2 linked regions of the Hahella sp. HNIBRBA332 genome follow. The protein of the gene in region 1 interacts with the protein of each later gene in a pairwise test. Links are inferred from orthologs where the notes say so. Each region holds a gene or a part of one and is shown on either strand. Other genes may lie near its edges. The genes, in order: secD and pheT.

What was found.
Region 2: the proteins of secD (region 1) and pheT interact in binary tests that used the Escherichia coli proteins (3 or more experiments, as listed by UniProt). The link is inferred for Hahella sp. HNIBRBA332 from one-to-one orthologs.

Annotation. Positions count from the first base shown.
Region 1 is NZ_CP132203.1:3,462,931-3,478,621, reverse strand. Bases 5,595-8,539 are described here. They hold secD (protein translocase subunit SecD), read left to right. Parts: upstream 5,595-6,108; coding sequence 6,109-7,971; downstream 7,972-8,539. Other genes in these bases: secF (protein translocase subunit SecF), read left to right, coding at 7,984-8,539; yajC (preprotein translocase subunit YajC), read left to right, coding at 5,629-5,997. In the rest of the region: flagellar hook-associated protein FlgK, read left to right, coding at 1-1,355; flagellar hook-associated protein FlgL, read left to right, coding at 1,378-2,616; O5O45_RS15405 (hypothetical protein), read left to right, coding at 2,703-3,029; tRNA preQ1(34) S-adenosylmethionine ribosyltransferase-isomerase QueA, read left to right, coding at 3,376-4,431; tRNA guanosine(34) transglycosylase Tgt, read left to right, coding at 4,483-5,592; more of secF, read left to right, coding at 8,540-8,901; O5O45_RS15370 (inositol monophosphatase family protein), read right to left, coding at 9,030-9,827; tRNA (cytosine(32)/uridine(32)-2'-O)-methyltransferase TrmJ, read left to right, coding at 10,046-10,819; cysE (serine O-acetyltransferase), read left to right, coding at 10,832-11,593; Fe-S cluster assembly transcriptional regulator IscR, read left to right, coding at 11,672-12,151; O5O45_RS15350 (IscS subfamily cysteine desulfurase), read left to right, coding at 12,226-13,407; ndk (nucleoside-diphosphate kinase), read left to right, coding at 13,656-14,084; dual-specificity RNA methyltransferase RlmN, read left to right, coding at 14,155-15,291; type IV pilus biogenesis/stability protein PilW, read left to right, coding at 15,347-15,691. UniProt on the Escherichia coli protein: Part of the Sec protein translocase complex. Interacts with the SecYEG preprotein conducting channel. SecDF uses the proton motive force (PMF) to complete protein translocation after the ATP-dependent function of SecA.
Region 2 is NZ_CP132203.1:1,017,622-1,033,444, forward strand. Bases 1,139-4,215 are described here. They hold pheT (phenylalanine--tRNA ligase subunit beta), read left to right. Parts: upstream 1,139-1,529; coding sequence 1,530-3,902; downstream 3,903-4,215. Other genes in these bases: pheS (phenylalanine--tRNA ligase subunit alpha), read left to right, coding at 1,139-1,473; ihfA (integration host factor subunit alpha), read left to right, coding at 3,905-4,207; O5O45_RS04775 (MerR family transcriptional regulator), read left to right, coding at 4,188-4,215. Also shown: rpmI (50S ribosomal protein L35), read left to right, coding at 1-6; rplT (50S ribosomal protein L20), read left to right, coding at 28-384; more of pheS, read left to right, coding at 478-1,138; more of O5O45_RS04775, read left to right, coding at 4,216-4,544; O5O45_RS04785 (hypothetical protein), read right to left, coding at 4,810-5,154; O5O45_RS04790 (hypothetical protein), read left to right, coding at 6,108-6,443; O5O45_RS04795 (hypothetical protein), read left to right, coding at 6,486-6,734; O5O45_RS04800 (GFA family protein), read left to right, coding at 6,876-7,310; O5O45_RS04805 (carbon-nitrogen hydrolase family protein), read left to right, coding at 7,341-8,312; O5O45_RS04810 (hypothetical protein), read right to left, coding at 8,345-8,764; isoprenoid biosynthesis glyoxalase ElbB, read right to left, coding at 8,913-9,569; O5O45_RS04820 (diguanylate cyclase), read left to right, coding at 9,696-11,348; O5O45_RS04825 (DUF1439 domain-containing protein), read left to right, coding at 11,420-12,031; O5O45_RS04830 (polyamine ABC transporter substrate-binding protein), read left to right, coding at 12,656-13,594; O5O45_RS04835 (bifunctional diguanylate cyclase/phosphodiesterase), read left to right, coding at 13,610-15,823.

The sequences.
Region 1 (15,691 bases):
CGGTGAGCCGGGTCGAGGAGATTGCGCTGGCGTCGCCGATTCGCACTGAGGCGGATCTGGGTAACGTGGGCAATGCGGTGATCAGCCAGGGCGAGCTGCTGGCGGTCAAGCGCAGCTCCAATGATGCGTTGTTGCCGACATTTGCGGTTCCTGGCGAACTGACGCCGCCGATACTGATCCGTTTTATCACCGACACTTACTATGAGGTGCTGGATAACAGCGATCCGGGTAATCCGGTTCCTCTAGATCCGCCCTTGAACAATCAGAAGTATATCGCAGGCGTGAGCAACGCTATTTTTACTGCGGACGAAGGGCAGACCGCAGTCAGCGCTGAAGGGGTAAGCATTGCTCAAGTTCCCGCGCCGGTGGCGTCGCCTGGACCATTCGTAAATGGTTATGGGGCGCAGACCGTGACCATCAAAAATCGCGACCCGGAGACAGGCATTGTCACAACCCAGTCGCCGCTCAATATCGCCGCCAACGCCAGCGCTGAGGAAATCGCCTCGGCCTTGAACAGCCGCAACGGCGTATCCGCTCTCGCCTACACAGAAGTGGAGCTCTCCAATTTTGTGAATGACGGCGGCGGTGTAGCGCCGGGGCTGACCATCAACGGCGAGGCGTTGACGCTGCCAAGTGGAGCCTCTTTTACGCCAGATGAATACGTGGATCTGATCAACAACAACTCAAACCTTCAAGATGCCGGTATCGTCGCCTGGAGCGATGGCGGCGCTTTGACCATTCGAGCGCTGACCGGCAAGGATATTACTGTCGAAGTGACGGGAGACGCGACTGATTCCGTGGACATTGTTACCGCCAATGACACCGTCGCCACCACCATTAGCGGCGGCAGCGGAACCAGTGTCGGCGGATTCGTAGATGTGCAACTGGATGACGGCGTGCGCCTGACTGCTGACAACAACAATATATTCCTGCCTGCGCCAGTGGCGCAGAGTTCGTTCCGTGGGTACCAGGCCAGCATTACCGGTACGCCGAGCCAGGGGGATACCTTTACTATCGAGTACAACGAAAACGGCGTCTCCGATAACCGAAATGCATTGAAAATGGTGGGGCTGGAAACAGAGGGAACCATCGGCGGCAATGTCAGCACCTACAACGAGGCCTACTCCCAGTTGGTGGAAGTGGTGGGGTCCACCGCCAGTCAGGCGCAACTGGATACGGAGTCGGCTCAATCCCTGCTGCGGCAGTCGGAAAATCGCTGGCAGGAAGTATCCGGCGTCAGTCTGGATGAAGAGGCGGGTCGTCTGATTCAGTATCAGGCGGCCTACAATGCGTCTGCGCAAGTGGTGTCCATCGCCCGACAGTTGTTCGACACGCTGTTGAATACTTTCGCCTGATGGATAACCCGAGGATGTGACCATGCGTATCTCAACCCAACAACTGTTTAACCGCGGGCTGGACAATATCCTTGATGTGACCGGCCAATTGCAGAAAACCCAGCTGCAAATTTCCAGTGGACGTCGGGTGCTGACGCCCGCGGATGACCCGGTGGCGTCTACGCGTATCCTGCAGATAAACCAAGAGCTGTCGTTGATCGATCAGTACAAGAGCAACATCAATCTGGCGGAAAACCGTCTGAGCCTGGAAGACGGTCTCTTGGGGGGCGTCAGTGAAGTGATTCAGCGCTTGCGTGAATTGACGGTGCAGGCGGGCGACGGCTCTCAGAATGCGGACGATAAAACGTTCATTGCGGCGGAAGTGCGGCAGCGTCTCAGTCAGCTGGTTGGTATGCTGAACACCAAAGACCCCAGCGGCGAGTATATCTTTGCGGGGTTTCAGGGCAAGCAGGAGCCGTTCCAGCTGAACGCCGCAGGCGCATATCGGTATGTGGGCGACGAAGGGCGTCGATTCATGCAGATCGATGCGAATGTCTCCGTGGCGGCGGGGGACAATGGCAAAGACGTGTTCGTCAATATCAAAAGCGCCAATAACACCTTTTTCACCCAGGCGAGTCCTCGCAATACAGCGGAACCGCCTGCGATCATTACTCAGGGGCAGATGATCGATCAGGAACTCTATGACGCCTTTTATCCGGAAGACATGACGGTGGTGTTCAATGACGAAGCGGATGTAGTTCCGCCTGCGCCCAATTTTACGATTGTGCAGCGTTCCGACGGTAAACCTATTCTAAGTAATCAGCGTTTCGTCACTGGGCAACCGATATCTGTACAAGGCGTGCAGTTTGAAATCATCGGTTCGCCACAACCCGGCGACACTTTCTTTGTGCAGTCGTCAGAGAAGCAGGGCCTTCTGACCACGGTGGAGCGTCTGGCGGCGGGATTGGAGGATTATCAGGATACCCCGGCGGGCCGTCAGACGTTGACCGACCTGCTGGATTCCACCTTGGCGAATTTAACCAATGCGGAAACCAAATTACTGGAGACGCGCTCGCGACTCGGCGCGCGGTTGAACACAATTGACGACACCAAGCAGCTACAGGAAGATGTTGAGGTGTTGACCAAAGAAGTGTTATCTGAACTGCAGGATCTGGATTATGCAGAAGCAGTCAGCAATCTCACCTTACAGAACTTTGTCCTGCAAGCCGCCCAACAATCCTACTCCCGAGTCACCAGCCTGTCGTTGTTCGATCTGCTTTAATCTTGGCGGCGATTGTTTCGCCGCTGCATTTCTTAAACACGTCTATTCTTATAGTCAGGGTGGATTGCAGTTAAAGAGGCTCTTCTATGAGAATGATTCCTACATTGGCGATGTGTGGTGTGTTTCTTTGCAGCGGCGTCGTATCCGCTATCGCCATAGATGGCGCAGCGCCGCCATGGCAGGAAATGAAAAGGAACTATATTTCCAATATGTCCAATGGTTGCCTTAGCGCACACAGCGGCCAAGGAGAGGGGACAGAAGTGGTGGCGAATTATTGTTCCTGTGTCGTTGAGCGGGTCGACAAGGGTTTGACGTTGGACGATATTCGCTATTTTTCAGAACAGGGCAGGCCTAACAGCTCACATACAGAAGTAATTATTAGCGCGATACAGGTATGTGGAGAAAGTCAGTAAGGAAGGATGCTAAAAGCGCTTGAGTAAAGAAAATTTAATTAGAATTAATACGGAAAGGAGTTAGATAAGAAAGTTGGTGCCGGGAGAGAGAATCGAACTCTCACTCCCGAAGGAACACGAGTTTGAGTCGTGCGCGTCTACCAGTTCCGCCATCCCGGCAACCATGTCAGCCTGTGAGTGGCTAACTAGGGCCGCGATTATACGGGCTTTTGATTGCTCGTCAACATTTTTTGTTAACTATTTTTTTGCATCCTTCTGACTCTACACTATAAAAACGCTTGAAGCTGGCGAGTGGCGGGCATTTCCGCTAACCTATGCGCCCCCAAAACTGAAGCAGAATTCCTTGATGCGCGTTGACGATTTTGATTTTGATCTGCCGCCGGAGTTAATCGCCCGGCGTCCGCTGGCTGAGCGTTCCTCCAGCCGCTTATTGTGTCTGGATGCGGATACCGGAGAGATAAACCATCGCGGCTTCAAGGACCTGTTGGGTATGATTAATCCCGGCGATTTATTGGTTTTCAACGATACCCGCGTTATTCCTGCTCGCTTGTTTGGTCAAAAACGCAGTGGCGGCAAAGTCGAAGTGATGGTCGAGCGAGTCGTATCCTTAACGGAAATGCTCGCACATGTCAGAGCCAGTAAGGCGCCCAAGCCGGGCGTCGAGATCCTTATCGAAGATAATTACGTACTGACGATGGTGGAGCGGGAAGGCGATCTATTCCGTCTGCGGGTAAGCGAAGGCGGGAGCGTCAGCGAATTATTGGAAGCATGCGGGCATATGCCGCTGCCTCCTTATATAGATCGTGAAGATGACTTGAGCGATCGCGAACGTTATCAAACCGTATACAGTCGTCAACCGGGCGCGGTGGCGGCCCCTACCGCAGGCTTGCATTTTGACGAGCCTCTGTTGCGGGCGCTGGCGCAAAAAGGCGTGGAGACCGCGTTTGTTACGTTGCATGTCGGCGCGGGCACGTTTCAACCTGTGCGGGTGGATGTGGTGCAGGATCACCGGATGCATTCAGAGTATCTGGAAGTCAGCGCGGATGTATGCGAACAGGTGCGCAAGGTAAAGGCTGCAGGCGGGCGCGTCATCGCTGTGGGCACTACCGCGGTCAGGGCATTGGAGACAGCGAGTCGATCGGGAACTATTGAACCTTATGCGGGCGACACCAGTATATTCATCTATCCTGGGTATGAATTTGTCACCGTCGACGCATTAGTGACCAACTTTCACTTGCCCAAGTCCACGTTATTGATGCTGGTGTCGGCCTTTGCCGGTAGAGAGCATATCCTGGCCGCCTACCAAGAGGCGATTGAGCAACGCTATCGCTTTTTCAGCTATGGAGACGCCATGTTTTTACATCGTCGCCAGTCTGGTCGCGAAGACGCCCTAACGAATTAAGAACTATTGTCAGATCTGAGTAGGAGAATAACCTTGTCGCGTACTTGCCATATGCAGTTCGAAATCGACAATGCCGACGGCAAATCCCGTCGCGGTAGGCTGAAATTCCCACGGGGCGTGGTGGAGACGCCGGCCTTTATGCCCGTGGGCACCTACGGCACTGTGAAAAGCATGACGCCCCGGGACATAAAAGATATCGGCGCGCATATTATTCTCGGCAACACTTTCCATTTGATGTTGCGTCCGGGTACGGAAATCATCCGTCAGCATGGCGACCTGCATGACTTTATGCAGTGGGATGGTCCAATTCTGACGGACTCGGGAGGCTTTCAGGTATTCAGCCTGGGGGACCTGCGCAAGATTACGGAAGAGGGGGTGAAATTCAAATCGCCCATTGACGGCTCGCCGATATTCATGGACCCGGAGCGGTCAATGCAGGTCCAGCGTGATCTGGGTTCTGATATCGTCATGATTTTCGACGAATGCACGCCTTATCCCGCCACTGAAAAAGAAGCGGCGGACTCTATGCGCCTGTCCCTGCGTTGGGCCAAAAGAAGCAAACTGGCGCACGGAAATAGCCCTTCTGCATTGTTTGGTATTGTACAAGGCGGAATGTATCCCCATTTAAGGGAAGAATCGCTGGCGGGGCTGACTGAAATCGGCTTCGACGGTTATGCTATCGGCGGATTGTCGGTAGGAGAGCCCAAGGATGAAATGATAAAGGTGCTGGATTACCTGCCTCCCGCGATGCCTGAAGATAAGCCCAGGTATTTGATGGGGGTGGGCAAGCCGGAGGATATAGTGGAGGCGGTGTTGCGCGGAGTGGACATGTTCGACTGCGTCATGCCGACCCGGAATGCGCGTAATGCGCACTTGTTCACTTCATTTGGGGTGCTCAAACTGCGCAATAGCCGGTACCGGACGGACACGCGTCCTCTGGACGAAAACTGCGACTGTTATACCTGTCGCAATTTCAGTCGCAGCTACCTGCATCACCTTGACCGTTGCGGCGAGATGTTAGGTGCGCAGTTGAATACTATTCATAATCTGCGCTACTACCAAAACCTGATGTCTGGTTTGCGTCATGCGATTGAACAGAGTAAATTGTGCGACTTCGTCGCCGACTTTTATCATAGGCAGGAGCAAGGTATTCCAGCCTAGTCAAAGTGTTATAAGCATATTTTGGAGTTATTTCTTATGCGTAAGCTACATGTGCTGTTAGGCACGCTGTTCGCCCTGCTGATGCCTGCTATTGCTGCGGCTGAGCCGGCTCCGGGTCCGCAAGGGCCGAGTGCGGTGATGCAGATTCTATTCCTCGGCGGTTTCGTCCTGATTTTTTACTTTCTCGTATGGCGTCCCCAAAGCAAGCGGGCCAAAGAGCACAGAGAGTTACTCGGTGGTTTGAACAAGAACGACGAAGTGTTGGTCAACGGCGGCATTGCTGGAAAAATCGTGCGTGTGAAGGACGACTTCCTGGTAGTTGAGATTGCTGACAAAGTGGAAATCAAAGTGCAGAAAATGGCGGTGACCGCAGCGTTGCCCAAAGGCACTTTGAAAGATATCTAAGACGGCCGCGCATGCGCGCCGGGCCTGCGTCAGGCGTTCAATTTCATCGAACGCCTGCATGGCGCGCCTCTTCCCCGGCATAGAGATAAACGATAGGGAGCCTTTTACGGCATGCTCAATAAATACCCACTTTGGAAAAATCTGCTCGTTGTCATAGTGCTGATGATGGGCTTTATTTACGCCTTACCGAATTTGTATCCAGATGACTACGCATTGCAGATAAGCGGATCTCGCGGCTCCATCGGGGTTGACGAAAGCGTGCTTAAAAAAGCGACGGAGGCCTTGGATGAAGCGGGAATTGCTTACGGCGAAGCGAAAGTCGGCGAGAAGAACATCATCATCCGTTTTGCGGATAACGACACTCAATTAGACGCTCAGCCTCATGTCAAGAGCGCCTTGGGTAATGATTACGTTGTGGCGTTGAATTTAGCTCCGACAACTCCTGCATGGTTGTCCAATATAGGCGCTGCGCCGATGAAGCTGGGCCTGGATCTGCGTGGAGGGGTTCACTTTCTGATGGAGGTGGATCTGGCGAAAGCGGTCGCCACGACAATGGAGATTACTCAAGGCGACATTAAGACCAAGCTAAGAGAAGAAGGGCTGCGCTATAAGTCGGTGGATATTCCATCTCCCAAGCAGATTTCCGTGGGCTTCCGTGACGAAGATGATCGCGATAGCGCGTTGTCTCTGGCGCGTCGTGAGTTTGACGACTTTTTGGCGGAAAGCGCCGAAGAGAATGGCCTGTTTATGGTGAAGCTGACCCTGTTGGAAAGCCGGGCGAAAGAAATCGAAGACTACGCTATTTCCCAGAACTTGAGCACTTTACGTAACCGGGTTAACGAGTTGGGCGTCGCCGAGCCGTTGGTTCAGCGTCAAGGGCGGGGACGGATTGTTGTCGAATTGCCAGGTGTGCAAGACACGGCGGAAGCCAAGCGTATTCTGGGGTCTACTGCTAACCTGGAGTTTCGCCTTGAGGCGCGTCCAGATGCTTCAGCGGGATCGATTGAGAAGTTTGAATTCCGTTCAGAGCCCCGTACTGCGAGCCTGGAGCGAGACATCATTATTACTGGCGGCAGTGTCGCCAACGCGCAGCAATCTTTTGACCAGAATGGCCGTCCTGAAGTTAACATTAAGTTGGATTCCTTGGGCGGCAACAAGATGTTCCACATTACCAAGGACGCCGTGCAGCGCAACATGGGCGTACTCTTCGTTGAGTACAAAGAAGAGGTTGATACCAAGTCCACAACCGGGCAGCCCAAGAAGCGTCGCTACGTAGAAAAGAAAATCATTAGCCTTGCCACCATACAATCGCCGTTAGGAAATAGCTTCCGTATAACGGGCCTGGATTCTGTGTTTGAAGCCAAAGAGCTGGCTTTGTTGCTGCGCTCCGGCGCATTGGCGGCGCCTATCTATTTCGTTGAGGAGCGTACTGTCGGCCCCAGCCTGGGGCTTGAGAACATCAAGGACGGCGCTACTTCCGTCGCTATCGGTTTTGTGCTGGTTATGCTGTTCATGATTGCTTACTACCGCGTATTCGGTATCGTGGCTAATATCGCGCTGGCGGCTAACGTCTTTATTCTGATAGCGGTCATGTCCTTGCTGTCGGCGACGCTGACATTGCCTGGTATCGCCGGTATCGTATTGACGGTGGGGATGGCGGTTGACGCCAATGTATTGATTTACGAGCGGATTCGTGAAGAGTTGCGTAACGGTCTGCCGCCTCAGTCGGCGATTCATGCAGGTTATGATCGCGCATTCGTGTCTATCTTTGACGCCAACGTAACCACATTGATTGCGGCGTTAATCCTGTTCGCGATCGGCACGGGCCCGGTCAAAGGTTTCGCTGTTACGCTGTCTATCGGGATTTTGACCTCCATGTTTACTGCGATAACCGTGACTCGCGCAGTCGTTAATTTGATATACGGCGGCCGCAATGTTGGTGGTTTGTCCATTGGCGGCGTCAAGCAAGGTTAAGGAGGCATAACTATGTCTGATGAGAAAGTTTATAACTTTATGGGCATAGCGAAGCCTGCGCTGGCTTTGTCTGTGATAATGATCATTGTATCTATCGTGTCCATCGCGACGCGCGGCTTGTCGTTCGGGTTGGATTTCACTGGCGGTACGCTGGTGGAGGTGGAGTACTCCAAAGCGCCCCAAATCAATGACGTACGGCATCAGCTTGAGGCTCACAAGTACGAAAACTTCGTCGTGCAGAAGTTTGGCTCAGACACCAGTATTCTGGTTCGTCTGCAGCAGGAGCACAGTGAGTCCATTGGAACTGAGGTGGTGAGTGCGTTGTCCGCAGATGGGGCGCAGGTGAGTCTGAGTCGTTCCGAATTCGTTGGGTCTCAGGTCGGCGAAGAGTTGCGTGAACAAGGTGGTTTGGGTCTGCTGCTGGCGCTCGGCGTCATTATGCTCTATATCGCTTTCCGCTTTCAGTTTAAGTTCTCTATTGGCGCCGTGTTGGCTTTGGTGCATGACGTCATTATCACCGTAGGGATGTTCTCGTTGTTTCAGTGGGACTTCGATTTGAACGTGTTGGCGGCGGTGTTGGCGGTAATTGGTTACTCGTTGAACGATACCATCGTCGTGAGTGACCGCGTGCGTGAAAATTTCCGTCGCCTGCGTGAGGAGACTCCAATAGGTATTATTAATATCTCTTTGACGCAAACCCTGTCCCGTACGATTGTCACCGGCTTGACCACATTGTTGGTTCTGGTGGCGTTGTTCTTGTTCGGTGGGCCTGCGCTTAAAGGGTTTTCGACGGCATTGATCATAGGTATTGTTATTGGTACCTACTCGTCAGTATATGTTGCAAGTAACCTGCTGCTGATTATGAATATCAGCAAAGAAGATCTGATGATCCCTGTAAAAGAAGGCGTTGAGCTGGATGATCGCCCCTGAGGCGTTTTTCTACTTGGCGTAGGCTGTCAACTCTATTCGGGACGGGTCACAGCCAAATAAAAAGCCGGTCAAGTGACCGGCTTTTTTGTGCTGGCTCTTTGGTATGTCGAAGAGCGCTTTAGATAGGATTACTTCAGTAGTTCAGCCAGTTTGTGGGCCTTTTGAGAGACAGGCTTGAGCATCTTGGGGCTGCAGCAGATAAGAGAGCGGCTTCTATCGTTCAGCGGATTGCCGCGAACGTCGCTGTGCAGAGCGCCCGCTTCCTTGACTATAAGCAGTCCCGCCACCGTTTCAAGTGGGTTGATGTTGTTCAATATAACGACGTCGACTTTTCCTGCGGCCAGATAAGCCAAGTCCTGTGGAATGCAGTGGGCGCTTCTTACGCCGAAGCAGCTTTTGTCTAATTCTGCGTAAGCTTCCAGTAATGCTGCAGGTTCTTCTCTTTTTCCAATGCCTTCCAGAATATTGGTGGATAGCATGGAAAGCTCCAGGTCTTTTGTACCTGAGACTCGGATGCGTTTGCCGTTCAATGAGGCTCCGCCGCCCCGGCTTGCTGTGTATTCATCGCCGGTTACGGGGAAAATAATGATAGCGTGTTCGGTCTGATCATTCTTTTTGCAGACCAGTGAAAAACACCAATCGGATAGGCCGCGTACGAGGCTGGCGGTGTTGTGTACAGGCATGATGTGCCAGCTGACGCCTTTCGGGTTGCCTTTCAGGTCGCCTTTTTTGTTGATTTGGTGTGTGGGGTAGGCCCGTTGCAGGGCGCGGGACAGATTGTCGTAGAAAGCGGCGTCAACACGGGCAATGACTCTCTTTAGCTTTTCCGGATCGGTAAAAGACAACTCTTCACGCTCAAGAATCATGTTGATCTGCTCATTGGACGAGCGAATTGCGCGCAAGGCAATATTAATCATTGGCTGCATGGTTTGATCACTACTTTGTAAAGAACGGTTTTAAAAAGGGCGCTAATAATAGCAACTCCGTCGTGTAAACACACCCAGAAATCTACTTACGGATTAAATTATAGGAAAGGTCGCAGGGCGCGCCAGAAAGCGGAGTTATAGCGACGTTTTGGTCTTAGTGGGGGGAGGCATTTGCATACAATTCTGCTACCATTGCGCACTTTTAAAAAGGTGTGAAAATGCTGGAAAACATCCGTATTGTGCTGGTCAACACCTCTCATCCCGGTAATATCGGCGCTACTGCGCGCGTGATGAAAAACATGCGGCTGTCTCGATTAGTGCTGGTGGAGCCAGACCGATTTCCAGATGATGATGCAGTAAGTCGTGCATCCGGAGCTTTAGATGTATTGGATGGCGCTCAAGTGGTTGCGAGTTTGGATGAGGCTATTGCTGGCTGTGTATTAGTGGTGGGAACCAGCGCAAGAGGTCGGAGTATTCCCTGGCCGGTGAGAAATCCTCGGGATCTGGCGGATGATGTACACGATCATGTCGCGGCGACCGAGGGCGATGTGGCGATTGTATTTGGGCGCGAAGAGCGAGGTCTCACCAATGAAGAGTTGCAGCGCTGTCACTTGCATGTACATATCCCTTCAAATCCAGACTATTCGTCCTTGAATGTTGCGATGGCGGCGCAAGTGATTTGTTACGAGCTGCACATGAGGTGGCTGCTTGAAAACGAAGAGAATCAGTCATATATCCAGAGATTGGACGGCCCAGGTGATGCCGGGTGGGATGTTGAGGCCGCGACGGCGGACGAAGTCGAGCGTTATCTGGCTCATTTGGAGCAGACACTGATCGATATCGACTTTCATGATCCGGAAAATCCCAGGCAATTGATGTCGCGACTACGTCGGCTGTATCAACGTGCGCGTTTGGATAAGATGGAAATCAACATTCTGCGAGGCATCCTAAGGTCTACGCAGAAAATAGCGGGAACTTGGCAAAAGAATTAATCGGGGCGAATCATGTTAGCACAGTTAAAAGAGGACATAAGAAGTGTCTTTCACCGGGACCCGGCGGCCAGAAACGCCTTTGAGGTGCTGACTTGCTACCCCGGTCTGCATGCGTTGCTGGCGCACCGCATTAGTCACTGGTTGTGGAGAAAGGGGTTGAAGTGGTTGGCGCGCTTTCTCTCCACATTCAGTCGGTGGATGACTGGGATCGAAATACATCCGGGTGCGAAAATCGGTCGCCGCTTCTTTATTGATCATGGTATGGGAGTAGTGATTGGGGAGACGGCCGAGATTGGCGACGACGTTACCTTGTACCAGGGGGTAACCCTTGGAGGAACCAGTTGGAATGCAGGCAAACGTCATCCAACGTTGGGAAATGGCGTGGTCGTCGGCGCTGGCGCCAAGATCTTGGGGCCGTTCACAGTAGGGGATAACTCGAAAGTGGGCTCTAATGCCGTGGTAACTAAGGAAGTGCCGCCTAACGCGACAGTGGTCGGCATTCCGGGGCGAGTGATTGTCAAGAAAACAGAGCCGGAAGCGGATCGCCGCAAAGCCATGGAAGAGAAAATGGGCTTTGACGCCTATGGGTTGAGCGAAGAGATGCCTGATCCGGTGGCGCGCTCCATTCGTGCGATGTTGGATCATATGCAGGCGGTAGATGATCGTCTGGAGTCCATGTGCAAGTGCCTGCACAAGTTGGATGTGGAATATCGCAATGGCGAACTGCCTCCTCTGAAGAGCGAGGACTTTGAGTGTGTCCGCGAAGATAAGTAGCTTGACGACATAATCCGTAATACTTGATCAGTTTGCAGGGTCATTTCATAATGCCCTAAATTAATTAGGGGTTTGATCATGCGCTTGACCACCAAAGGCCGCTATGCGGTGACCGCCATGCTGGATTTGGCGCTGCACGGTGATAGCGGTCCTGTTAGTCTGGCGGATATCTCGGCGCGTCAGGGCATCTCGCTTTCATATCTTGAGCAATTGTTCGCCAAATTAAGGCGTAATCGTCTGGTGTCCAGTGTCAGAGGGCCCGGCGGTGGTTATAAGTTGGCGCGTCCACTCGGTGAGACGGCGGTAGCTGACATTATTGAAGCGGTTAACGAATCTATTGATGCGACGAGATGTGGGCGAAAAGGGGACTGTCAGGGCGGTGAAATCTGTCTAACCCACCACTTGTGGCAGGATCTCAGTGAGCGTATTCACGATTACCTCAGTAGTATCAGCCTGGAGGAGTTGGTCTCCAGTCGGGCTGTGCAAGAAATTGCTGAGAGGCAGGCTGAAAGAAAACGAGCGGGCGAAACAGGTATTTCTTTGGTCGATATCGGCTAACCTGGTTTCTCTCGCGTCATTGGTGATGCAGGCGCGGGGAGCGCTGAAGTACTTGGATATGGATAATTGAAATAATGAAGAAACCTATATATCTCGACTATGCCGCCACTACGCCGGTGGACCCCAGAGTCGCTGAGGCGATGAGCAATTGCTTGACGTTGGATGGCGTCTTCGCCAACCCGGCGTCCCGTTCGCATATTTACGGCTGGCGTGCAGAAGAGATGGTGGAAAAAGGGCGTCGCCAAGTGGCGGACCTGATTGGCGCCGATCCTCGGGAGATTGTTTGGACTTCTGGTGCGACAGAAGCGGATAACCTCGCTATTAAAGGCGTGGCGAGTCGTTACGCTGAAAAAGGCCGCCATATCATTACCAGCGCCATAGAGCACAAGGCTGTGCTGGATCCCTGCGCCTATCTGGAAAAGCAGGGTTACGACGTGACTTATCTGAAACCGGGCAAAGATGGCGTCGTCAGTCCGCAGTCAGTTAAGGATGCATTGCGTGACGACACTATTCTCGTTTCCCTGATGCACGCCAATAACGAACTGGGTAGTGTTAACGATATTCAGGCAATTGGTGAGCTGTTGCGTGGGCATCAAGCTTTTTTTCATGTGGATGCGGCGCAGTCCGTGGGCAAGTTGGTTGTCGATATGAAAACCATGCCTGTCGACCTGTTGTCTTGCTGTGCGCATAAAATATACGGGCCTAAAGGTATAGGAGCGCTCTACGTTCGAAGAAATCCATTTGTCGGCGTGGATGCTCAGATCCATGGTGGCGGCCATGAGCGGGGCATGCGTTCCGGTACGCTGCCAACTCACCAAATTGTTGGCATGGGCGTCGCTTTTGAGTTGGCTGGGCAAAGCCTGATGGGAGAGGCTGAGCGACTGGCGGGGTTGCGTGACAGATTGTGGCGAGCGCTCTCTGTATTGCCGGAAATCCACCTGAACGGCTCGGATTCCCAAAGGCTGCCGGGCACATTGAATATCAGTTTCGGATATGTCGATGGCGAGTCGCTGTTGATGGCGATGCGAGATCTTGCGGTTTCAACAGGTTCTGCTTGCACGTCCGCTTCGCTTGAGCCCTCTTATGTGTTGAGGGGAGTTGGCGTGCCGGATGAGTTGGCGCTCAGTTCCCTACGTATCTCTATGGGGCGTTTTACTCAAGAAGAAGATGTTGATGTCGCCGCGGATGTCATTATTACTGCAGTGAATAAATTGCGTGAATTATCTCCTGCGTGGAAGGCCAAGCTGGGCGGTTAACGCCACAGACCTTAATCGAGAGCGCTTTCTTGGCTCTTGTTAACAAAATTTAAATATGCGCCTGATGCAATTTCAGACTGAAAGTATCTGGCGTCCGTTATCGCGAATGCCGCTCATTTGACACTTGTGTCACTGAAGCCTTTTTCGTGCTAGGAGCGGAGTGTAACTTTCCCCGGAACATGCGTATAATCGCCTGTTCAGAATATAAACCTAAAGTTGTTATAACCCTGATTTTGGAGAGCATATCGATGGCCGTAGAACGTACGCTATCAATCATCAAGCCTGACGCAGTGGCTAAAAATGTAATCGGCGAAATCTATTCGCGTTTTGAGAAGGCCGGTCTGCGTATTGTGGCTGCAAAAATGCTGCACCTGTCGCAAGAGCAGGCTGAAGGCTTTTATGCTGAACACAAAGAGCGCGGATTCTTCCCTGATCTGGTTGCTTTCATGACTTCTGGTCCTGTTGTTGTTCAAGCGCTGGAAGGTGAAAACGCCATCGCTCTGAACCGTCAACTTATGGGCGCAACCAACCCCAAAGAAGCTGAGCCAGGCACTATTCGCGCGGATTTCGCTTCCTCTATTGACGCAAACGCGGTGCATGGCTCTGACTCTGCAGCGTCTGCTGAGCGCGAAGTAGCTTATTTCTTCAGCGAGAACGAAATCTGCCCACGCAGCTGATATAAAATTATCAGTCGAGGCAACTAATCGAGTGCAGCATTATCGCTGCACTCTTTTTAAGAGGTAAAGCATGTCAGGCGCCAACGCTAAAATTAACTTATTGGGAATGAATCGTTCCGATCTCGAATCTTTTTTCGAGTCGTTGGGAGAGAAAAAATTCCGCGCCACTCAATTGATGAAGTGGATGTATCATCTTGGCGTATCTGACTTTGACCTCATGACGAATATGAGTAAGGCATTACGGGAAAAACTGAAAGATGTAGCTGAAGTTTCCGTGCCTGAAGTTATATATGAAGATATTTCTGCCGACGGCACCCGTAAGTGGGTTATGCGATTGGCTGGCGGCAACAGTATTGAAACTGTCTATATCCCGGATAATGGCCGGGGTACATTGTGCGTTTCCTCCCAGATTGGATGCTCGCTGGATTGCAGTTTCTGTTCAACTGGAAAGCAGGGGTTCAATCGTAACCTGAGTTCCGCTGAAATAATCGGTCAGTTGTGGGTTGCGGCGAGATCTTTTGGCGATTATGACTTGTCCAAAGAGCGTTACGTCACGAACGTTGTCTTTATGGGAATGGGCGAGCCCTTATTGAATTTCGACAACGTCGTGCGCGCCTGCGACGTCATGATGGACGATTTTGGCTTTGGTATTTCCAAGCGCCGCTTGACTGTCAGCACCTCCGGACTTGTCCCGGCCCTCGATAAGCTGGGTGATGTTACCGACGTCTCCCTCGCAATCTCCCTGCATGCGCCAAATAACCCGTTGCGAGATGTTCTGGTTCCGGTCAATAAAAAGTACCCAATAGAAGAGTTGTTGGCGGCTTGCCATCGTTATCTGGGCAAACTTTCTGATAAACGTCGCATTACGGTTGAATACACCTTGATTGCAGGCGTAAACGACAGCGAAACACACGCACGTGAGTTGCGAGACTTATTACGCGACTTACCATGTAAAATTAACCTGATCCCATTCAACCCGTTCCCTAATAGCGGTTATGAGCGTCCCTCCCGAAACGCGACATTAAGGTTCCAAAAGGTGTTGAGCGATGCAGGCTATGTGGCGACCATTCGAACTACGCGCGGCGATGATATTGATGCGGCATGCGGCCAGTTGGTAGGGCGGGTTGAGGACAGAACGCGAAGAAGTCAGAAATATATCCCTCTGCAAAATATTAATGTTTCCCCTGACGGCAGAGCTTCCGTCTAATTAGATTGATGGAGGCATAGCTTCAGGTCCCTACGATGCAAGGCTGTTTATTACATTGAAAATAACGCAGGAATTGATAGCTAAGTTGAGAAAAATGGAAAACGTCAAGCGTACTATTAAAACTGCAGTATTGGCGATGGTATTGGGCGGCGTGCTTGCAGGGTGCGTTACGACTGTTACAGGGCCGTACACCAATAAAGCGTCTGAAGAAAAAGCGTCTCAGCAATATGTTCAACTGGGGTTGGCGTATTATCAGCAGGGTGACTTGGATAGCGCCTTGCAGAAACTGAAGCGAGCGCTAGAAATCAAGTCTGATAATGCTGAGGCGCTTGCGGCTCTTGGTTTGGTGTATCAGCGACAGAAAGAGTCACTGCTGGCTGAGAAACAATTTAAATCCGCG
Region 2 (15,823 bases), 2.5 Mb from region 1 along the record:
CAGTAATTAATACGGAAGGATTGAAATATGCCTCGAGTTAAACGTGGTGTAACGGCTCGCCGTCGCCATAAGAAAGTTCTGAATCAAGCCAAGGGTTACTACGGAGCGCGTAGTCGTGTATTCCGTGTAGCCAAACAAGCGGTTATCAAAGCCGGACAGTATGCTTACCGTGACCGTCGTCAGCGTAAGCGTCAATTCCGCGCACTGTGGATCGCCCGTATTAACGCCGGTGCGCGTGACAACGGTCTGTCCTATAGCCGTTTGATCGCTGGTCTGAAGCGCGCCAACGTCGAAATCGACCGTAAGGTCCTGGCGGATCTGGCTATGAACGAAAAAGCAGCTTTTGCTGCTGTAGTTCAGAAAGCTAAAGAGGCCCTGGCGTAATCTAAATTTTCAGCAAATCCTTGATTTTGTTGATTAATATTTGATAGGGGAAGGGGCTGCTCTTCCCCTATTTTTGTTTCTCGGAGCGGAAAAATGGAGAATCTTGAAGGCATTGTTGATCGCGCCAAAGACGCCGTCGCCAAGGCGGAGAGCGAACAGAGCCTTGAACAACTAAGAGTTGACTACCTTGGCAAGAAAGGGCAAATCACCCAACTTCTGAAAGAGCTGGGGCGTCTTGACGCTGCGGAGAGACCTGCGGCGGGGGCAAAAATCAATGAAGCCAAGCTGTTGGTGCAAGACCTGATCAACGAAGCCAAAAGCGAGCTCTCCAGTAAAAACGAAGCAGCCAAACTGGCTGCGGAATCAATCGACGTAACTCTGCCTGGGCGTAAAGAGTCATTGGGAACTCTTCATCCTGTCACTCGGACGATGTTACGTATTGAAGACTTCTTCGCGCGATCTGGATACACAGTGGAAGAAGGCCCTGAAATCGAAGATGACTATCATAACTTCGAGGCCCTTAATATCCCCTCTCACCATCCGGCGCGCGCCATGCACGATACCTTTTACTTTGATCCGACGACATTGCTACGTACGCATACGTCCCCGGTACAGATTCGGGTGATGGAGTCAAGTAAGCCTCCATTTCGCATGATATGTCCTGGAAGAGTTTATCGTTGCGACTCGGATATGACCCATACGCCAATGTTCCACCAAGTCGAAGGTTTGATGGTGGATAAACACGTCAGCTTCGCTGACCTGAAAAGTACAATCGTTGAGTTTCTGCGTGAGTTCTTTGAGAAAGACCTTGAAGTGCGCTTCCGTCCTTCATACTTCCCGTTTACAGAGCCTTCCGCTGAAGTGGACATTGAGTGGGGAAGAAACGAAGACGGTTCAATCAAGTGGCTCGAAGTAATGGGCTGCGGCATGGTTCATCCTAAAGTGTTTGAAGCTGCGGGCGTCGATTCTGAAACCTATTCAGGGTTTGCCTTTGGTATGGGCGTTGAGCGATTGGCGATGCTCCGGTACGGCGTGAACGATCTGCGGATGTTTTTCGAAAACGACATGCGTTTTCTTGACCAGTTTTAACCTCAGACGTGATTACCCCTTAAAACACGGTAAGGATTAATAATAGGCTTTGTGATATGAAATTCAGTGAATATTGGTTACGAGAGTGGGTCGATCCGCAGCTGAGCTCAGAGGCTTTGGTTCAGCAAATCACTATGGCGGGCCTGGAAGTGGACGCTGCTGAGCGCGTAGCCAAGCCTTTTAGTGGAATCGTGGTGGGTGAGGTGCTGTCAGTCGAGCCCCACCCTGATGCAGATAAGCTTCGCGTTTGTAAGGTATCGGATGGTCAGGAGCAGTTCCAGGTAGTATGTGGCGCTCCTAATGTCGTAGCGGGAATGAAAGTTCCGTTCGCAAAAATTGGCGCTGTGCTGTCCGGCGACTTCAAAATAAAAAAGGCCAAGCTGCGGGGCGTAGAGTCCCAGGGCATGTTGTGCTCAGAAGAAGAGCTGACGCTGGCGGAAAAATCCGATGGCTTGATGCCGCTTGCTGCGGATGCGCCTGTTGGCGTTGACGTTCGCAGCTATTTGAAGTTGGATGACAATATTATTGATGTTGACCTGACTCCCAACCGTAGCGATTGCCTCAGTATTTTGGGGATGGCGCGGGAAGTGGCCGCTCTCAATAAGATTCCTTTTGAAGCCCCTGAAGTGAAGAAGACGGCGGCGGTTATTGACGACGTATTTCCTGTTCGTATCGACGCTCCTGACGCCTGCCCGCGATATGTCGGGCGCGTTATTAAAGGTGTGGATTTGTCTGCGCCTACACCTCAGTGGATGGTTGAAAAATTGCGTCGTAGCGGCATTCGCAGCATTGACGCTGTGGTGGACGTTACTAACTTCGTAATGATCGAGTTAGGTCAGCCTATGCATGCTTTTGACCTCAACGAACTTGCGGGCGGTATCGTCGTTCGGATGCCCACGCCGGGAGAAAAGCTGGTTCTGTTGGATGGTCAGGAGATAGCTATTAATCCTGATACATTGGTCATTGCTGACAAAGAAAAGCCTCTTGCCTTGGCAGGCATCATGGGGGGCGAACACAGTGGCGTTTCTGAAAAAACCAAGGACATATTCCTGGAAAGCGCGTTCTTTGCTCCTTTGCATTTGGCGGGGAAAGCGCGTTCATACGGTTTGCACACGGACTCATCTCACCGCTTTGAAAGAGGTGTTGACTACGCTCATCAGGCGCGGGCTATAGAAAGAGCCACGGAGCTGTTGCTTGAGATTGTGGGTGGTCAGCCTGGCCCGGTTACAGAAGTTTGCAGCAAGGAGCATTTGCCCGCCAAGACATTGGTAAATCTCCGTCATGCGCGCGTTGATGAGTTGCTGGGCGTTCATCTTGATCGCACAAGAGTAGAGGAAATGCTGGCGAGGCTGGGTCTTAGCGTACACAAGGTGGCTAAGGACGGCTGGACTTTCAGCGCGCCGACTCATCGCTTCGATATTAGTATTGAGGTGGATCTGATCGAAGAAGTGGCAAGACTGTATGGCTATAACAAGCTACCTGTTACCGAGCCTATGGCGCCATTGGGAATCAAGCCGTTGCCGGAAAGCAAGGTGTCGCTACGCCGCTTGAAGCTGCATTTAGTGTCGAAAGGGTACCAGGAAGCGATTACATACACTTTCGTAGATCAGAAAGTGCTGAGCCTGCTGACTCCTGAGGAAGATACCATTACCTTGGCGAATCCTATCGCCAGCGATATGGCTGCGATGCGTACGACCCTCTGGGCAGGCCTTTTGCAGACGGCTTTGTATAATCAAAATCGCCAACAAAATCGCATTCGTCTTTTTGAATCTGGTCTACGCTTCCTTAGGAAGGACGGGCAAATTCAACAAGACCCGATGTTGGCGGGGTTAATTATGGGAGCCAGCATGCCGGAAGGCTGGGAAAGCAAAAAGCGCACGGTAGACTTCTATGATGTGAAGGGTGATCTGGAGTCGCTTCTGGAAATCCCTGGCTGCAACTTGAGTTTCCGGAGCGCTCAGCATCCTGCATTGCACCCCGGGCAGACGGCTGAAGTACTGAAAGACGGGCAACCTATCGGTGTGTTAGGCGCACTGCATCCCAGAATTGCTAAAACTTTGAATTTAAATGGCCCACTTTATTTATTTGAGCTATGCTTAAATTCAATAGCAGACGGGCAAGTGCCTTCTTTTAAAGGAGTTTCCCGCTTCCCGGAGATCCGAAGAGACCTTGCTATTGTAATAGATGAACAAACACCTTACGCGGATGTCGCCCTGGCGATTGCTCAGAGCGCAGGGGAATGGCGTGTTCACCACGAACTGTTCGATGTATATCATGGGGAATCGGTCGGTGCGGATAAGAAGAGCCTGGCCATCAGTATCGTGTGGCGCCATCCTGAAAGAACATTACGCGACGAAGAAATCACGGAGGCATTTGACAACGTGGTGAAAGAACTTGGTAATCGTTTCGGTGCGTCTTTGAGGAGTTAGTCATGGGAGCTTTAACGAAAGCAGATATGGCTGAGCGGCTTTATCAGGAAGTGGGTCTCAATAAGCGTGAAGCAAAGGAAATGGTCGAGGCCTTCTTTGACGAGGTCAGGGATGCATTAAGCCACAACGAGCAAGTAAAGCTGTCAGGATTTGGCAATTTTGACCTGAGGGACAAAAAACAGCGTCCTGGCCGTAACCCTAAAACTGGTGAGGAAATACCTATCACCGCCAGACGGGTTGTTACTTTCAGACCAGGTCAAAAATTAAAGGCTAAAGTAGAAGCTTATGCTGGAACCCAGTCATAACGACGAGCTCCCACCCATTCCAGGAAAACGCTACTTCACTATTGGTGAAGTTAGCGATTTATGTAGTGTTAAGGCTCACGTACTACGATATTGGGAGCAGGAGTTTCCTCAACTCGCTCCCGTAAAGCGGCGCGGAAATCGCCGCTATTATCAACGTCAGGACGTGTTGATGATTCGCCAGATACGAGACCTTCTATACAATCAAGGGTATACCATCGGCGGCGCCAAGCAGAAATTGGCAGGCTCCGAAACCAAGGAAGACGCTACACAGGCCAAGCAACTCATTCGTCAGATGATTGTTGAGTTGGAAGAAGTGTTGTTGGTCCTCGAAACCTGATAAGTTTCGAGGACTATCACCCCAAAGTAAAAAACTAAATTATTTGGTTTTTTAGGGGTTGAAGGGCGAGGTGTTTTTATCTATGATACGCACCTCTTCGAGTCGGGGCGTAGCGCAGCCTGGTAGCGCACTTGCATGGGGTGCAAGGGGTCGAGTGTTCAAATCACTCCGTCCCGACCAATTTTACTTACTAATATCAATAAGTTACGCCACTTATCGGTTCTGTTTAAATTTTGCTCTTGCAAATGTTTTGCAAAACCTCCCGTTAAATTCCGGCTATTTTTAGGTCTGCACCGGCATTTATCCACCTAATTTCGCTGTGTCCGGAATCGTAGTTCTTCACCATTTTTTCTGAAGCCCATCCGCCTAATTTTTTAGGGTCTTTCCCTTGGTGTCTCTGTACAGTTTTTTCATCCAAAGCTCCTATATCATGAAAAGTTAGTTTTTCTTCTTCCGTGATTACGGCAAAGACCAGCTTGAGCTGACGCGCTATGAGGTGGGAATCAGTCACGCCCAGCCAAGCAGAATAGTCGATGGAGAGGCTGTTGCTACTAATAAGGCGGTAGAAAAGTGTACCTAATAATTGGTATTGATAAGTTGGTGGAGCCAACTAAATTTTAGTGGGAGTGAGGTGATTTTTTGGCGCATTTGAAGCTGAAACACCGAGGTATTATGTATGGTTGGTTTCATTCTGATTGATTAATTTTGGCATTAAATTGGCCGGTAATGCAGCCGCGAAGAAGCTGTTACATGCATTAATGAAAAATTCAATTATATCCAATGCTTAGAGAACGCTTCTTCTTTGCCGGCAGCTGTTTTGGACCATATCAGAGTCATGAGAACTTGCTGGGCGACACAAAGTGTTGTTGGCTAGAGGCAAGCCAGCTCTAACAAAGCCGCTGACTCCATAAGCATGTATAGTTTGGTAACTGTTGAGCTTAAGGTGCTTGGAATAATGTTAGGTTAATTGCCTACTTTCATAAGCAGGCCTAGTGTTTTTATTTCCTATAAATCTTGCTATTAATTCTTGCTGAGCGATGGTGCTTAGTTGACCCGTTAGTATTCTGATCAAAAGACAGAAAGCGCCAATTGCACAGCTCTTGGTATTAATGTAAACCCTATTATGTGAGCATGGTCTGGAGAGTGTAGGTGGTTGCCAATTTTAAATAACTCTCAGGAGGGGAGGTTATATGTGGCTTGGGATAAAAGTGCAGGTTTAATCAGTGTTTATGGAAAGTCGCCTTTAGATTCAAAGAGCCCCCCCGAGGTAGGTGATCATGTGAGTCTTTCTAAAGGTAATGGTGAGTTGTGGGTTACTGTATGTGTGTTATCTACTGACGGAAGCAGAATGAGAGGGATTATTAGCGAGGTTAGTGGAATGGAAGGCGCAGAGGCGGACTGCCAAATTGGGAAATTGGTTAGCTTCGCTAAGGAGAATGTCAGGATCCTGAAGCGCCAGGGTAAGCTATAAAACCACGTGGGAGTCAATCAACTATCATCTCTATCATTATCTGACGTTGGGAGAATGAGCCAGATTCTGAAGGTAGAGGACTTAGAGTAAAAATGGTGATGAAAGCCCCCCTTGTAGACCACTCATGGGAAGTCATTGGAGAGGAGAAACATCCACCGCGTTTAGCGCTGAAAGAAGTGCTAGCTAAGATGGAGCAGCTAAAAAAGGTGGCGGCGGTTATTCAAAAAAATGAGGGTAGTAATAAGTTAGAAAGAATACTTCGTTATACATGTTTAATGCATACATTGGCGAAGTGTAAAGATTTCTTAGAAGATGATAAGGACCCTGTTCGTGAAGAACACTTCCAGTGCTTGTTCGCCCATGCTACCAGCCAGCTCTTCGAAGCTCAGCAGAGAATTGATGCCGAACTCGGACATTTAGACTTATAAGTCCCTGTTAGGATGTAGGGAAGAGTATTATAAGGACGCAAAATGGATATTCCTAAGTGCAGGGAGTATACCCAAATTAAGGTTGATGGAATAACTAGTTTGCTTGAGCGCTCCTTACGTATAGATAGAGAGTGCTTTGACATCAAGCTAAAGTTAATGGATGCGAAGGTTAGGCTGGCGAAAGCAAGACAATACGAAGGCGATCCACCAAAAGGCATGTTAAGTGAGTCGGATGAGTCGATGGAAATATTACAGCAGCTATTCGGCGTGCACCTTCAATGGTTGCCGTAGACGTGACTAGCATGCATGAGATTAATCTCCGCCTATCCCTGCGGATGGGCCTAGACTCATACCATGATACCGATAAGGGAATGAGCTGAGCTGTAGTCAAGACGGCGTTTCTTCAATTGCGGTTGAGACATGGGGGGTAAAATGAATAGCGAAAGTAAGTATCAAGGCAGCTGTTTCTGTGGGGTTGTTCAATTTACGGTAAGTGGTAAACCCGAAGGGATGGGCTATTGCCATTGTGAGTCGTGTCGACGCTGGTCAGCATCACCAGTCAATGCTTTTACTCTGTGGAAGCCAGAGCAAGTCGTCGTGTTAAAGGGGGCAGATAGCATTGGCACATACAATAAGACCCCTAACAGTTACCGCAAATGGTGTAAAAACTGCGGAGGTCACATCTTTACAGAGCATCCAGGAATGGGGCTGATCGATGTCTTTGCTGCTGTGATTCCCGACTTTCCTTATGAAGCCGGTGTGCATGTCCATTATCAGGAGCACCGATTACCGATCAAGGATGGGGTGATGAAACTGAAAGATGTGCCTTTGGAGCTGGGTGGGTCTGGCGAAGTTATCCAAGAGTGAAGCTACAGACTTCGCCACGGGAGAAATGTCATGGTTAAGGTGTCAATTACTCAAAAGCCTCCGGTATTGTTGGATCTGCAAGCATCAATACATCTGGCCGTAGAAATAATTGAAGAAGCGGCGAGTAATGGAGCGAAGCTGATTGTTTTTCCCGAGGCGCATCTTCCTGGCTACCCAACTTGGATATGGCGTCTTAGGCCGGGAGGCGATATTGCGCTGGGTAATGAAATCCATGCCAAGCTCCGGGCCAATGCGGTTAATCTTAAAGCGGGTGATTTGAAACCTATTGCAGAAGCAGCCGCCAAGTACCAGATCGTCGTGGTTATGGGGGCGCATGAGCTTGAGTCAGAGTTCAGCGGATCAACTCTATTCAATTCGTTGTTTGTCTTTGACGCTGATGGCTCTTTGCTGAACCGGCATCGAAAACTGATGCCAACTAACCCAGAACGGATGGTGTGGGGAATGGGGGATGGTTCTGGGCTAAAAGTAGTGGAAACCGCGATAGGTCGGATAGGGTGTCTAATCTGTTGGGAAAGCTATATGCCACTGGCGCGGTTTGCTCTATATAGTCAGAACATTGATGTCTACGTAGCTCCGACTTGGGACAATGGCGATACTTGGGTTGCTTCGATGAATCACATAGCCAGAGAGGGCGGATGCTGGGTCTTGAGCACTGCGACGGCTATTACAGGCAGTGATATCCCTGATGACTTTCCGGGCAGGTCTCAGCTGTTTAAAAACGAAGAGTGGATCAACACTGGTGGAGCTGTCGTAGTGAAACCTTTTGGCGGGATTGCTGCAGGGCCTATGCATAAAGAGAAAGCCATACTGTATGCTGACATTGACCTTGAGGCCTCAAAAAACGCAAGAAAATCTCTTGATGTTGCTGGACATTATGGTCGACCCGATCTCTTTAAATTAAATGTTGATCGTAGCACTGTTTCTCCTGTGTCATTTCAGGATGACCAATCTTTGAAAAAAAGCCCCTGGGGAAGGGGCTGAGTCTACTCTAGCTCTAAACTAGTGAGGTTTACTCAGTGTGAAATCTTTTCCTTGAACAGGGCGACTTTGTCCCGAAGGTATTTGATCCTGTTTTCGAGGTTGTGTTTGTAGGTTTCGAGTCTTGGTTTGACTTCTTTGTCCACGGCTTTTTCGGCCTGCATTTTGGCGTAGGCGGACATCATGTTTGCGTTCCAGCGTATTCTGCCGCGCACGTCATAAGTGGCTGCGTCGATGTTGCGTGCGAAGTCTTTGAAGGTGTTGTTTTTGGCTCGGATTCGGGCGACGACGGCTTTCAGACTCTTATCTTCATTATCCAGATCTGCGCCAAGTTGATTCAGAACCTTTTTTCCTTCCTGTTCAACTGTGCTCAGGCCGGATTGCAGTTGGCGTTGTAGTTGGTCCTTTAAAGTGGTTAGCCGGTCCATTTGGCTTTTTGAGTTTTTTGCCGACATTTTAGCGCCTTGAAATCGGGTTATATGGCTAAATTAGAATCAAATACTAGAAGCAAAAATTAGAATAATCATCCTAATTTGCAGGCAGTCAGCAGGTGACTCAATGTGGGGAATCCGCCGATTTGAAATCGGCGGGAGCAGAGTGGGATTAGTCGATCCAGGTTAGAATCTGGCGGACAAGCTTTTCAATACCTGTGGCGGCTTCTGAAATCCGGCCCGCCAGCATATAGGCTGGCGTGGAGACAACCTTACGTTCTTCATCCGCTACTACGTCGTCCACGGCGCAGTCCACGTGCTGCCCGCCCATACTTTCAATCGCGCCGGCGATGTCTCTATTGTCGCCAATGGTGCATTTGACGCCGGCTCCATAGATATGAGGGATCATGGTTGGAGCGATGCAGATATAACCAGACGGTTTGCCAGCTTCGGCGAAAGCTTTGGCGACTCGCTCCACCTGTGGGAGGATTTTCATGTCGACGCCGTCGACAGCGAAAGTGGACAGGTTTTTCGCGGCGCCAAATCCTCCCGGAAAGATCAGTGCGTCAAACTCATCAGGATTAAGTTCCGAAAGTTCTTTGATTTCGCCGCGCGCCAAACGGGCGGACTCCAACAATACATTGCGTGACGCTCCCGGCACAGGCTCTCCGCTGATGTGGTTCACCACTTGCACCAGATTAATATCCGGGGCGAAACACTGATATTTTGCGTCGTTGCTGTCCAGCGCTAAAAGAGTGATGACGGACTCGTAGATTTCCGCGCCATCGAGGTACCCACAGCCTGACAAAACCACAGCAATATTAGCCATTGTAACTCCTCCCTTTTTCTCAGCTTAGCTTTAATCAGTCTTAACTATTTATGCCGACATACTTTAGCCCGGCGGGTTTGCATTTTCTATGCTATGGTGAATTTAGACTCACCAGAACAATCCGCCATGAATTTGAGATCGCTTTGGTTCAAATTCGGAGCAATTTGTGTCTGCTTCGCCGTGATTTTGATCATGATCTTTATGGCGGGGTTGCAGGTATTTTTTGCTCCAATGGCCAGGGACTTGGAATCTCAGCGCGCCCGTCTTGATATAGACAGGGTGACAGGCGCTTTATTTCATGAATTAACCAACCTGCATCAATATACCTTGGACTGGGCGGCCTGGGACGATACCTATCGTTTTGTCGAATCACCTTATCCTGAATACATAGAATCCAATCTCGGCGACGCCACATTCGTTAATCTCAAGATCGATGCGATGATGCTTTATAAGCCCAATGGCGAAGTGGTTTGGGGAAAGACGTGGGATCAGGAAGCCGGAGAGACGCTGCATGTGAAAGAGCTGCCCTTGGACGGTCCGCCCGATCCTGGTTTTATCCTGGGGGTGGCGCTCGGTGACTTTAAGGATCCCTACTCGGGGTATTCCGGGATCATGGGGACCGAATCCGGGCTGATGTTTGTCAGCGTGCGCCCTGTGTTTCGCTCGAATCTCACTGGGCCAGCGAATGGCGTGCTGCTATTTGGCCGCCTGGTGCGCGGGCGGTTGTTGCAAAATGTGCAGCAGTTGGTGGGGGTCCCTTTCGCGGTTTTTTGGATGCATGACCCAAAGCTTGGTGATGACTTGCGCGATATTGCGGACAGATTGACAGTGGATGAACCTATCTATACCCAGGAAGTCAGCGACTCCAAATTGGAAGGCTACACGCTGATCCCTGATATTGAGAGCGATCTTAGTATTCTGGTGCGTATCAACGCCGACCGCGATTTCTTTAATCTCACCGCAGCGACGTTCGACCGGGCGATGAGCTATGCCTCCTATTTATTGACGACGGTATTGGGTATCTTCGCCTTTCTTGTTTGGATGCTCGTGCTGCGTCCACTGGCGCGTTTGGAGGCTTATGTCCGGCGTGTTCAAAGCCAGCCGCAATTGGAAAAGCTGGATCTGCCCAAGCTGCCGAGAGACGAAATAGGCAAGCTTGGCAGGGCGTTTCATCAGTTGTTATGTCAGTTGCAGGAGCAGAGTGAAAAGCTGCGTGAGATGTCCTTTCGTGATGAGTTGACGGGGCTGGCGAACCGTCGAGCGGTCATTGGATATCTGGATGAGCGCTGGAAACTGGCTTTGGAGCAGAAGTCAGATATCGCCATTATCATCTGTGACGTCGATTATTTTAAGGACTTCAATGATCACTATGGCCATGACATGGGCGATGAAGTGCTCAAAGAGGTCGCCTCGGCGTTGCGTCGAGGCGCTAACAAGCGCCTTGATCTTGTCGCCCGTTATGGAGGAGAAGAGTTTTTAGTCGTGTTGCCTGGAGCTGACTTGCACATAGGAGAGCAGGTCGCTGAGCGTTTGGTTAAGCGCGTCTATGAAATGAAACTCCCTCACCACTTTTCGCAAGTCGCGCAGTATGTGTCAGTAAGTTGTGGCGTCGCGGCAGGGGCTCCTGGCGAAGACGAGACTAAAGAAGAGTGGATCCGGTTGGCGGATGAGGCCTTATACAAAGCCAAGGAATCTGGACGAAATAGATTCGCGGCGATCAATCCTGCGGACTTGCGCAATGTAAAGCGCAGTGGTTCTTACAACTCTGTCAATCCCTAAGCACTTGTCCATCCGCCCTCAGGCGTTATATTAGTCGCCTGACTCCGCTTCCAACGTTTTGGTGATCCATTATGCGTCTTGCTGCACTGCTTTCGTCGGCTTTGAGCTTCGTTCTATCCGGCTGTGATTCTTTTACAGTAAGAGAAGCGGAAATTCAGGCCAGTATTAATAAGCAGCTCCCCATTCAAGGCATTATCAATGTACAGGTCCGTGCGCCGGAAAATATGGGTGGACTGGGAACCATCCTGCCTGACCTCATGAGCCAAAGCCTGTCCGTTCAGGCGCAATTGGACTTGCAGCGGCTTACTATTGCGTTATTGGGCGATCGAGGCGGATATGTCATGTTAGATGCCGAGCCGATACTGTCCACTCGCATTTTGGGCGTCAGTATTGAAGAGCCGCTCCGAATTACCGGAAGCGCGGAGGTAAGATGGGAGGCGGATTCAGGCTCTCTGTATCTGGATAACATTCAAGTGCTAAATGTCGAGTCTCGATTTATTAATCGTTTCGTGCCCGAAGGCGTTCGTAAGCCTTTATGGAGCAATATTAGCGATTGGCTGAACGCCTATTATGGAGCCTATCCCGTCTATAAACTGAAAGAGCCCGTCGGTATTGCAAGTAGAGTTGTTGGCTCTGTGCGAGAGATCACGGTCGAAGATGATATGGTGAGGTTCCGCTTATAGCGGATAATGACGTCTGGCTTCCTGCTCCAGACGCCCGCAAATCCCTGTATGTCCTTTAGGATAAGGAGATTCTCGGATTTTTATTCCTATAGAGATGACTAAAATTCATCTTTACTTGTCGGTGATTGGCTGATCGTCGTCAGGAAGTCGAGTCATGCCGGGCTCTTTAACCGGGTGGCTAAAGAAGTAAAGTTGTATTAATGAAGTAGGTACCAGCTGTGATTAAACGTTTTGCATCTTATGGCGCACTGGACGCGTTCATAGCAGCCAACACAGTGCTGCTGGTTCAATGCTGGCCTGACGTTAACGGCGAATGGGTCGCTGAATTTAAGGCCTAATGGAAGAATCTTTTAAAGAAGCCGGGTGATGAGAGTCTCCCGGCTTTTTTCTTTCTATATCCGAGGCTTCTGCTAATCTCAAAGAGAGCGGCCAGGGCTTCCGGCAAATACCGTCATGTCCCCGGCTTAGTGCAGAAACACTGATATCGGACAACTGATAGACACCGCCGACATGGAGCATCGACTGATTCTATGGTTGACCATATGGGGAGTTAGCCTTCTCTATCCTCTCGCAGTGAGAGGGGCGGATAGTGTTGAGCTGGTTTTGTATAACTGGGCGAATTACATGCCTCCTGAGTTACTGGACGCCTTTCAAAAGGAAACGGGGGTTCAGGTGCGGGAACTTTATTACTCCTCCGATGAAAGCAAACAAGCCTTGCTGGCGGAAACCCAGGGAGTTGGGCTTGATTTGATTGTCAGCGCCGGCGCATCCATGCGGGAATATGTGATTCCAGAATGGATTGATGCCTTGCAGCCAGAGCTATTACCTCATTTGTCCAATGTGGATGAACACTGGATGAAGATGTTCGGAGAGGTGGGGGGTTACGGCGTGCCTCTGTTATGGGGAACCGTCGGCATCGCTTACCGAAGCGACAAGCTTCCGCAGCCGCCTTCCAGTTGGCGAGACTTCTTTAAACCCCATCATACTCTGCGACAAAAAATCATGGTGATCGATGACTCCGCTGATGCATTTGGAATGGCGTTGGTGGCGTTGGGATATTCTATGAATGCGACGGACCTGAACCAGGTTGAGGCGGCGGGCGTGTTGCTGGAGCAGCAAAAACCGTATGTGGCGGGTTACGCCTATCCCCTCATTGATGAAAACTCGGAGCTGATCAAAGGCCATATTGTAATGGCCATGATGTACAACGGAGATGCAGTGGGGCTGCACGAACTCGACCCAAGAGTAGAGTTCGTAGCGCCGGCCGAAGGCACCAATTTGTGGGTGGACTATATCGGCGTGGTCAAGAAAAGCCTGCATAAGGAAGAGGCGCATCAGTTTATCGACTTTTTACTACGCCCCGAGAACGCCGCTAAGCTGTCTGAGTTTCTACATTATGGTTCCGCAAATAAGGCGGCGGCCTCAAAATTGTCAAAAGAGCACCTGGAAAATCCTGACATTTACCCGCCGAAAAATGTGATGGATAAGGCGGATACTTACAAAGTCATTTCGCCGGAGGTGTTAAAGTTGCGCAACCAGATGTTTCGTTCGATTAAGCGTTAGAATGGATACGCCGCCATGCTAAAACTGCAGTTAAGAGCGCGCATCTTTCTATTCGTCCTGCCTTTCATTGTATTGCCGCTGCTCATGTTCGGCAGTCTCTCGTATCTTTATATTCGCGAGAACACCATGCGGATACTGGAACATCAGCTTGATCTTTCTTTGCGTAGCGGGCGTGATGAACTCAATAAGGATTTTAGCTCCGCCCGCGCCAATCTGGAGTTGTTCGTCTCCAATGACATTATTCGCCGCTATCTGAATCTCCCTGATACGGTTCGCTACAAAGTCATGCAGCCCGCATTGCTGGGATTGTTCGCCGACTACCGTAAAGCCTTTCCCTCATACGTCGACATTGCCTTGCTGTTGCCGGACGGCAGTATTGATTCAAGGGATGCGGAGGATCCTAAAGCTCCGCCTAAGTACCAGGATTTTATTGAGCGTGTGGCGGCCCAGCGCCCGAGCTATGCGGAGCAATTGTTTTTCGTGGAAGAGGGCGGATACATCGAATATGTGCAGGCGCAGCGAATTGATCATCGCAACGAGGCGGTGGAGTATCTTGGCACGACGGATCTGACCAAAGGTTATCTGTTGGTGGTGATGCGGATCGAGGATGTGATGCAGATGCTGCGCAAAAAGCTGAATAATCCAGAAGGGTACGTTGTGGTCAGTGATCCCCAGGGAGAATCATACTTTCTCAATGATAAGGAACTGAAGCTCTGGGGGCCTCAGGTAAAGCAGATTATTACCTCGGGAATCGGGCGACTGAGAGGTTTTACTTTGGGGGAGCAGGATTATCTGGGAGGCTTCTATCGCGTTAATGAGCAGCTTTTTATTACCGGTATCGTCACAGAAGAGGTGGTGGACCGGATGGTGACGCCTATCCTGATAGCTTTGGGCTGGTTTGTGGTGATTGTGATTATTGTGGCGTTTTTGTTGGTTTATTCGAAGCTAAACAAGCTGTTGCTGGAACCAATTAACCGTCTCCAGCGCCAAATCGCCGCATTTCGCAGTGGAGCGGAGATCGCCTGGGTGTTTGACGGTAACGATGAGCTCAGTCGGCTCAGCGCGGAGTTTGAGGAAATGGCTTCTACCCAACGCGGGCAAATAGAGCGTGTGAAAGGACTGTCGAATTTGGATCCGCTGACGGGCTTACCTAATCGCACCGCCTTTGCCGGCATCTTGGAAAAGGCGGTCAGTTATACCCGCAGGCAGGACCAGGCTTTGGCGGTGCTGTTTATTGATATCGATCACTTCAAGCGCATCAATGAGACCTACGGTTCTAAGGTCGGGGATGAGCTGTTTCGGCAGGTGGCCGACCGGATCGGCGCCAGTCTGCGGCTTTCCGATGAGGTGGCGCGACAGGTGATGACGGAATTTGGCGATATGGACAGAGTGTTGGTGCGCACTGGAGGAGATGAGTTCACGGTCCTCTTGAGGGATATCCGTAAAGCGCATCAGGTCTCATTGGTGGCTTCCCGTATTCTTGCTGCTTTTGAACATCCGTTTACCTTGGATGAACATAGCGTTTCCATGTCCGTCAGTATTGGTATTGCCTTGTATCCCGTAGACGGGCAGTCGCCGGAGCTGCTGTTGAAAAGTGCGGACTTGGCTATGTACGAAGCCAAACAAGCGGGTGGGGCCTGCTTCCGCTTCTTTACGCATGCCCTTAACACTTCCGCAGAGAAGCGATTGCAGTTGGAGCGGGATATTCAGGATGGCTTGGTCGTAAAAGAATTTACGGTGTACTTACAACCTCGTGTTAATTTGAGGACCGGTGTCGCTACTGAGTTTGAGGCGATGGCCCGATGGAATCATCCGCGCCTGGGTGTTTTGCTGCCTGAGCAATTTATCTCTGTGGCGGAAGAGTCCGGTCATTTGATTGAGTTAGGCAAACAGTTACTGGAGGCTGTTTGCAACGCGATTAAGAGCCTGCAACAAAGCGTTGGTAATGACGTGACCGTGTCATTTAACCTCTCTCCGCATCATTTAAGGATGAACGAAGTGCTTAGCGAGATCAGTAATTGCCTGGAACGTTATGGTCTGCCAGGGGAAACGCTTGAGCTGGAGATTACGGAGGACTTGCTAAAAGCGGAAAACAAGGACGCCTTGATTCTCTTGAATCGATTGCGTGAGCGTGGGGTGTCCGTGGCGCTGGATGATTTCGGCTCTGGAGATTCCTCACTGTCGGCGTTGCGTCGTGCGCCTATTGATACGCTGAAAGTCTCGCCAAAC